2 regions of the Brachybacterium sp. JB7 genome follow, and region 2 is predicted to be linked to the other one. Evidence: predicted binding sites of a transcription regulator. Region 2 holds the regulator's gene; the other holds the start of a gene.
What was found. The regulator LexA, encoded in region 2, represses DNA repair genes until DNA is damaged. The targets are predictions, from matches to a motif close to TCGAACANNTGTTCGA.

Region 1: CIK81_RS16660 (Rv2578c family radical SAM protein) is a predicted target of LexA. The motif match lies at 1,189-1,204, and genes of this name have one in related genera.

What each region holds. Positions count from the first base shown of each region.
Region 1 is NZ_QPGN01000025.1:10,409-13,813, reverse strand. Features, by position in the region: gene CIK81_RS18790 (hypothetical protein) at 1-943, opposite strand, end outside; gene CIK81_RS16660 (Rv2578c family radical SAM protein) at 1,214-2,278, shown strand; tRNA gene CIK81_RS16655 (tRNA-Ser) at 2,507-2,594, opposite strand; gene CIK81_RS16650 (DUF5694 domain-containing protein) at 2,678-3,405, opposite strand, start outside.
Region 2 is NZ_QPGN01000017.1:35,268-38,672, forward strand. Features, by position in the region: gene CIK81_RS15085 (ATP-dependent DNA helicase) at 1-1,085, shown strand, start outside; gene lexA (transcriptional repressor LexA) at 1,125-1,820, opposite strand; gene CIK81_RS15095 (LysM peptidoglycan-binding domain-containing protein) at 1,991-2,386, shown strand; gene nrdR (transcriptional regulator NrdR) at 2,415-2,873, shown strand; gene CIK81_RS15105 (ATP-binding domain-containing protein) at 3,065-3,405, opposite strand, start outside.

The DNA of each region.
Region 1 (3,405 bases), on a different contig from region 2:
GGTAGGTGTAGACCTCGACCGTCGGTGGCTCCCAGGGCAGGCCGCGATCAGACATCGCCGAGGCCCACACGCTGTTCAAGCACGACGCCGATGCATCGAGGACGGCCTGCAGCTCCTCGGTCGACTGTTCGACCGGGGTGGCCGGGAGATCGCAGGCGGAGACGTCCGGCAGGGAGCCGGCGGTCAGAGGATTGTTGGCCAGGACGGCGCGCAGGTCATCGGCGTCTCCCGGGGGTTCCTCATAGATGGCGATGCCCTCGAACTGGGAGTCGGCCGGGTCGGTCGAGAGGCTGGTCGGATCCACAGGCCCGTCGGTCTCGCTCTGGACCTCGGCGTTGCTCGCAGTGCCCGACGCGGCGGACTGCTCACGGTCACCCAGTTGGTTCAACACCAGGAACAGGAGACCGCCGCCGATGGCGAGCAGCAGAATCACGATGCAGCCGAGCGCCACGCCGATCAAGGCCCAGGAGCGCTTGCGGGAGGGCTGCTGGGCGGGGTCGGAGCCGGCGTCGCCTGGGCCGCCTGGAGTAGTGGGGCCGCCGGGGCCGCTGTAATCGGCGGGCTCGCTTGGGTCGCTTGGGTCGACGGGGTCGCTTGGGTCGACGGGGCCGACGGGGCCGACCGGGTCGACGGGGTTGCCCGGGCTGACCGGGCTGACTGGGCTGACTGGGCCGACGCGGGTGGTGGGAGCGGGCGACGGCGACACCCCGTACGAGGAGCTGGGCGCCGGAGCTCCCGGGGCGGAGGGGGCGTGAGGGGTGCCCGGGACATGGGTCGCATCGGGATCGGTGCCCTGTGCGGGCGGTCGCTGCCAGGGCTGCGCAGGCTGCTGGGGCTGCTCGGGCTGCTCGGGCTGCTCGGGGTCCTGCGGGTCGTGGTGAGATCCCTGTCCGGTCCGGCCGTCGTCCGACCCGCCTGTCCCGCCCGTCCCTGCGATCGACATGCGATCCCCTCGCGTCTTCGGTGCTGTTGCCGAAGGCAGGATAGCCGCGCGGGAGATGGCGGGGGAGGGGGAGAGCGTTCCGATGCGGTCACGGGCGGGCCGCGCCTGTAGCGATGCCGGCCTGCCTTGATCTGCCTTGACCTGCGTGGGCCCGTCTTGGTCTGCCATGACCTGCCTTGCCTGCGTTGGCCCGTCTTGGTCTGCCTTGCCCGCCTTGACCCGTCTTGGTCTGCCTTGACTTCGGTTCGAACGAGTGTTCGACTGTGCGACATGCGATGGAGTGGGCAGGAGATCGATCAGGAAGCCGCCGGAGGGCCGACGAATCCCGCGCTGCTGAGCCTGTCGGGCCTGGTGCGCAGCGTGACCACTCCCGAGTTCCGGGGCGTCACCTTCCATGAAGTCACCGCGAAATCCGCGTTGAACAAGGTGCCGGCGGCGAGCTCGATGCCCTTCGACTGGACCGTGAACCCGTACCGCGGCTGCTCCCACGCCTGCGTCTACTGCTTCGCGCGCAGCAGTCACCGCTATCTCGACCTTGACGCGGGTGCCGACTTCGACCAGCAGGTCATCGTCAAGGTCAACGTCGCCGAGGTGCTGCGCACCGAGCTCGCCAAGCGTTCCTGGGCGCGGGAGCTCGTCGCGCTCGGGACGAACACCGATCCCTACCAGCGCGCCGAAGGACGCTATCGGCTGATGCCCGGAATCATCGACGCGCTCGGCGAATCGGGCACCCCGATCTCCATCCTCACCAAGGGAACGCTGCTGCGCCGTGACCTGCCCCAACTGGAAAGAGCGGCCGAGAAGGTCCCGGTGGATCTGTCGATGTCGATCGCCGTGTTCGACGACGAGCTGCAGAAGGCGGTCGAGCCCGGAACGCCCAGCACAGCGGCACGCCTGGCGACCGTCCGGGCCGCGGCCGACGCCGACTTCCGCGTCACCGTGTTCCTCATGCCGATCATGCCCTGGCTGACGGACTCGAACGCCCAGCTCGAGTCGGCCCTTGCCCAGATCGCCGAGGCCGGCGCGGTGCGAGTCGTCTTCGGCGCACTGCATCTGCGCCCCGGAGCGAAGGAGTGGTTCCTGGAATGGATCCAGCGGGAGCATCCCGAGCTCGCCGTCGGATATCAGCGGTTCTACGGGAATGCCTCCTATGCCCCGTCGGGCTACCGGAAGGACCTTGCTCGTCGGGTGCGACCGCTGCTCGCACGGCACGGGCTGGACCCCCATGAGGACGAGGACCAGCCCGAGCAGCGGAGGCTCTCGGCAGGCCGTGCGGCGAGACGGGCCGAGGCTCCAGCCGCTCTGGATCTCACGCCCCAGCCGGCGTTGTTCTGACGCCCGACGCTGTTCTGACGCCCGACGCTGATCTGGGGCGGAGTCGGGCTGAGCGGGCGGGCTGCGGGCTGCGGGCCGGACTTCGTTGGCGTCGGCCTGTGGTCGTCGCCGTATAGGCCCATCACGGGGTGTACGCCCCCAGAAACAGGTGTTGGCCCATGCACCTTGGCCGCGCTGCCTCCGGATGCAGAAAAGTGCCCCGCACCTTGAGGTGAGGGGCACTTTCACTGGCGGAGGATAGGGGATTTGAACCCCTGAGGGCGTTAACCCAACACGCGTTCCAGGCGTGCGCACTAGGCCGCTATGCGAATCCTCCAGCGCTCGTAAGAGCAGGCATCAGCGTACCTGACGGCTGGGAGTGGTGCGAACCGGGCGGGCGCAGGTCACACTCGCCTCTGTTCACGGCTCGAGTTCCTCGAGCTCGACGAGCCGGAGATCGTATTGAGCAGTGCCCAGCGCGGTGCGCAGCGGCATCTCATGACTGGAACCGACGACGAAAAGTATTCGGCCCCCGGGAACAGCGGCGCTCGCCGATCTCAGACGTGCCGCGATCGCCAGGTTCCTCGCACGCCAGTTCGCGAGCATCACGCGGCGCAGGTGAGGAGTGTGCTCGCCGCCGGAGAGGCGCTCCGAGCTCTCCAGGCGCTCGGTCATCGTCCGCACGGCCTCCGATGCGTAGAAGCGCCATTGGGCCCATAGGTCGTCAGCAAGGTGGGGTGGTGCGACGGCTTTCTCGAGGAGCCCGGAGATCTCGCGTCTGTAGTCCTGGAGCTCCGCCTCGAAGCCGTCGGGCAACGGGTCGATGTTCTCGACCCCGGCATGATCGTCGACGTGGGCAACCTGATCGTGGCCGAGCTCTCGGGCGATGTGCGCACCGATGGAGATGGTTTCGCGACGTCGGCCTGCGAGTTCATCGAGGAATTCCCTGACCGGGCCGTCGAGGTCGGCCTCGTGGTGGGGCAGAAGCAGTGCGTTGACCGGTTCGCGCGCACGGAGCCAAGCGAGGACTCGTTCTGTGGCCGACCTGTCGGGCGAGCAGGCTTCGCGCCGCGCCGACCAGACGTCGCTGGGCGGAGAATCCACCAACGACGCTCCGCGTCGTGCGTCGGCAGCTCCGCCGACCTGGA
Region 2 (3,405 bases):
GTGCCTTGCCGGAGCGCCTCGGCGACGCCGTCCAGCAGCTGCGGGTCGAGGCCCGCACGGCGCACTCCGATGCGAAGGACGCCGGGGACGACGCCACCGTCGGCACCGCCGGATCGCGCAAAGCGGTCCGCGCGAACCTGCAGGAGATCATCGAGGTGTGCGAGCGTCTCGGCGCTCCGGCCGATGAGGATGTCGTCTCGGTCTCGCATTCCCAGGCCACGGGACGCTCGAGCATCCAGGTGGCGCCGCTCAGTGTCGCCGGCGCGATGCGCGGAGCGATTCTGGAGAGCCGTACCGCCGTGCTGACCTCGGCGACTCTTGCTCTCGGCGGCCGTTTCGAGCCGGCAGCGGGCGAGGTGGGCCTCGCGCGGGCAGATCGCATGGGCCCGGAGTCCACGCCGCCGCGCGAGGACAGGAGCGCCTGGGCGGGCCTCGACGTGGGCAGCCCTTTCGCCTACCGGAGCCAGGGGATCCTGTACACGGCCCGGCACCTTCCCCAGCCCGGCCGCGAGGGCCCGTCGACGGCCATGCTCGACCATCTCACCGAACTGGTCGAGGCCTCGCACGGCGGGGCGCTGTGCCTGTTCTCCTCGCGTCGGGGCGCCGAGCTCGCGGCCGAGCATGTGCGGGCCCGCCTGGACCTCACCATCGAAGTGCAGGGTGAGGACTCGATGGCGAACCTGGTGCGGAAGTTCCGCGACGATGAGGATGCCTCTCTGTTCGGCACGCTCACACTGTGGCAGGGGGTGGATGTCTCGGGACCCTCGCTGCGACTGGTCACCATTGACCGGATCCCGTTCCCGCGCCCGGACGATCCGCTGGTCTCCGCGCGCCAGGAGCGGATCGCCCAGCAGGGCGGCAACGGCTTCATGGGCATCTCGGCCCAGCACGCCGCACTGCTGCTCGCTCAGGGGGCGGGGCGCCTGATCCGCTCCCATGAGGACCGCGGCATGGTGGCCGTGCTGGATCCGCGGCTCGCGACGGCGCGGTACGGCAGCTTCCTGCGGGAGGCGATGCCGCCGCTGTGGCCGACGTCGGAGCCCGAGATCGCTCTCGGCGCGCTGCGGAGGCTCTCGACCTCCTGAGCTCGGCCGGTGGGCGCCGTCGCCCCGGGCTGCGCCGGATCAGACCGAGCGCAGCACCGCGACGATCTTGCCGAGGATCTCGGCATGATCTCCCAGGATCGGGGCGAAGGCCGGGTTGTGAGGCATCAGCCAGACATGGTCGTCCCGCTGGACGAAGGTCTTCACCGTCGCCTCGCCGTCGATCATGGCCGCGACGATCTCGCCCTTCTGGGCTTCCTTCTGGCTGCGCACGACGACCCAGTCGCCGTCGCAGATGGCGGCGTCGATCATCGAGTCGCCGACCACCTGCAGGAGGAAGAGGTCCCCGTCGCCCACCAGGCGCGAGGGCAGGGTGAAGACGTCCTCGATCTGCTCCTCGGCGGTGATCGGCACGCCCGCGGCGATGCGGCCGAGCAGCGGGACGGTCACCGAGTTCGGGCTGATGTCGGGCTCGGCGGGTGCCTCCGGGGCGCCGTCGTCTCCCGGCATGACGATCTCCATGGCACGGGGGCGCTTCGGGTCCCGGCGCAGGAAGCCCTTGCGTTCGAGCGCCTGCAGCTGATGGGAGACCGACGAGGACGAGGTCAGGCCCACAGCATCGCCGATCTCGCGCATCGTGGGCGGATAGCCGTGCGCGGCGATCGCGGAATTGATGGTCTCCAGGACCAGGTGCTGACGACGGGTGAGGCCGGTGGTCGCGGAGTCGACCGGCGCGTCGCCGCGGGAGCGTATCGGCTTGGGCGTGCTCGGCGTCATCGTGGAGGCCTCCTGGCTTCGTCTGTCGGACCCTCGAGGTTCCGTAGTGATGTCACCCAGCGTAGGGCGGCACGCACCGGATGCCAAACATGTGTTCGAGATCGGCCTTGCGTGTCGCGTGACCGTCGGGCTACAGTCGCACAGACATTCGATCGAACAGGAGTTCGGATATGCATACGGAAACGGCCACGGTCCTTCCCTTCTCGCAGCATCGTGACGAGCGCGCCGCGCAGTCTGATCGAGCGGGCGTTCGACTCAAGGCCACCCGGCGGGGCCGGGTCGTCCTCACGGCTCTGGCGTTCCTGCTCGGACTGCTCGTCGCCGCCGCGCTGCTGCTGATGTTCGAGGTGCCCTCCGCACTGGCGGGCGGGGGAGCCGAGGAGCCCGTGACCCTCACCGTCGAAGCGGGCGACACCCTGTGGGGCTATGCCGACGAGTTCGCCCCCGACGGCATGAGCGAGCAGGAGTTCGTCTCCGAGGTGCGCAGCCTCAACCACCTCACGACGCCGCGGGTCACCGCCGGCCAGCTGATCGAGCTCCCGGCCCTCGAGGGCGCATCGCACTGATTCGCGAGCGGGCCGCTATCCTGTGCGGATGCACTGCCCGTTCTGCCGCCATCCTGACTCCCGGGTCGTGGATTCGCGTACGTCCGACGACGGCGCGACCATCCGGCGCCGTCGTCAGTGCCCGAACTGCTCCCGGCGCTTCTCGACGTCCGAGACGGCCTCCCTCTCGGTGCACAAGCGCTCCGGTGTGAGTGAGCCGTTCAGTCGGGCGAAGGTGATCTCCGGTGTGCGCAAGGCCTGCCAGGGACGCCCGGTCACCGATGACCAGCTCGCGATGCTCGCCCAGCGCGTCGAGGAGGACATCCGTTCGAGCGGCCAGGCCGAGATCGATGCTCATCAGGTGGGTCTGTCGATCCTGCACCCGCTCCAGGAGCTCGACCTCGTGGCCTACCTCCGCTTCGCGAGCGTCTACCAGGATTTCGAATCGCTCGACGACTTCGAGGCCGCGATCGTGCGGCTGCGCTCGGAGTCGGCCGGCACCGCCTGAGGCCTGCCGCGAGGACGCCGGCACGGGCCTCGTCGCCGGGTTCGGAGGCGATCGCGGAGCCGGTTTGCGACGATTCTGTGGATAAAGTTCAGGACCGCTCGTCGGTGTGCATAAGATGTCCCTCGTGCACTCACGCAGTGCACACCAGATCGGCGGTCGCGGAGGGGAAGCCGCGGCCGCCGATCGCCGTCTCAGGCGGGTTCGATCCCCGCCGGCAGGTCCCGTGCGTGCACCACGCCGAGGTGGCGCGTCGCCCGGGTCATCGCCACGTAGAGATCCCCGGCACCATGCGCCTCCACCAGCTCCGCAGGCTCCACGATGACGACCCCGTCGAACTCGAGCCCCTTCGCGTCCTGTGCGGTCATGACGGCGATCGAGTCGTCCACCCCGGAGGATCCCGCTCCCACCGTCGGCAGGTCCGAGCGTGAGCGCAGCCGGCCGAGCACGTCGGCGATCCGCTCCTGCGCGACGATGACGGCGAGGCGCCCCACGCCCTCGTGATGCACCGCGGCCACGGCCTCGGCGGTGCGAA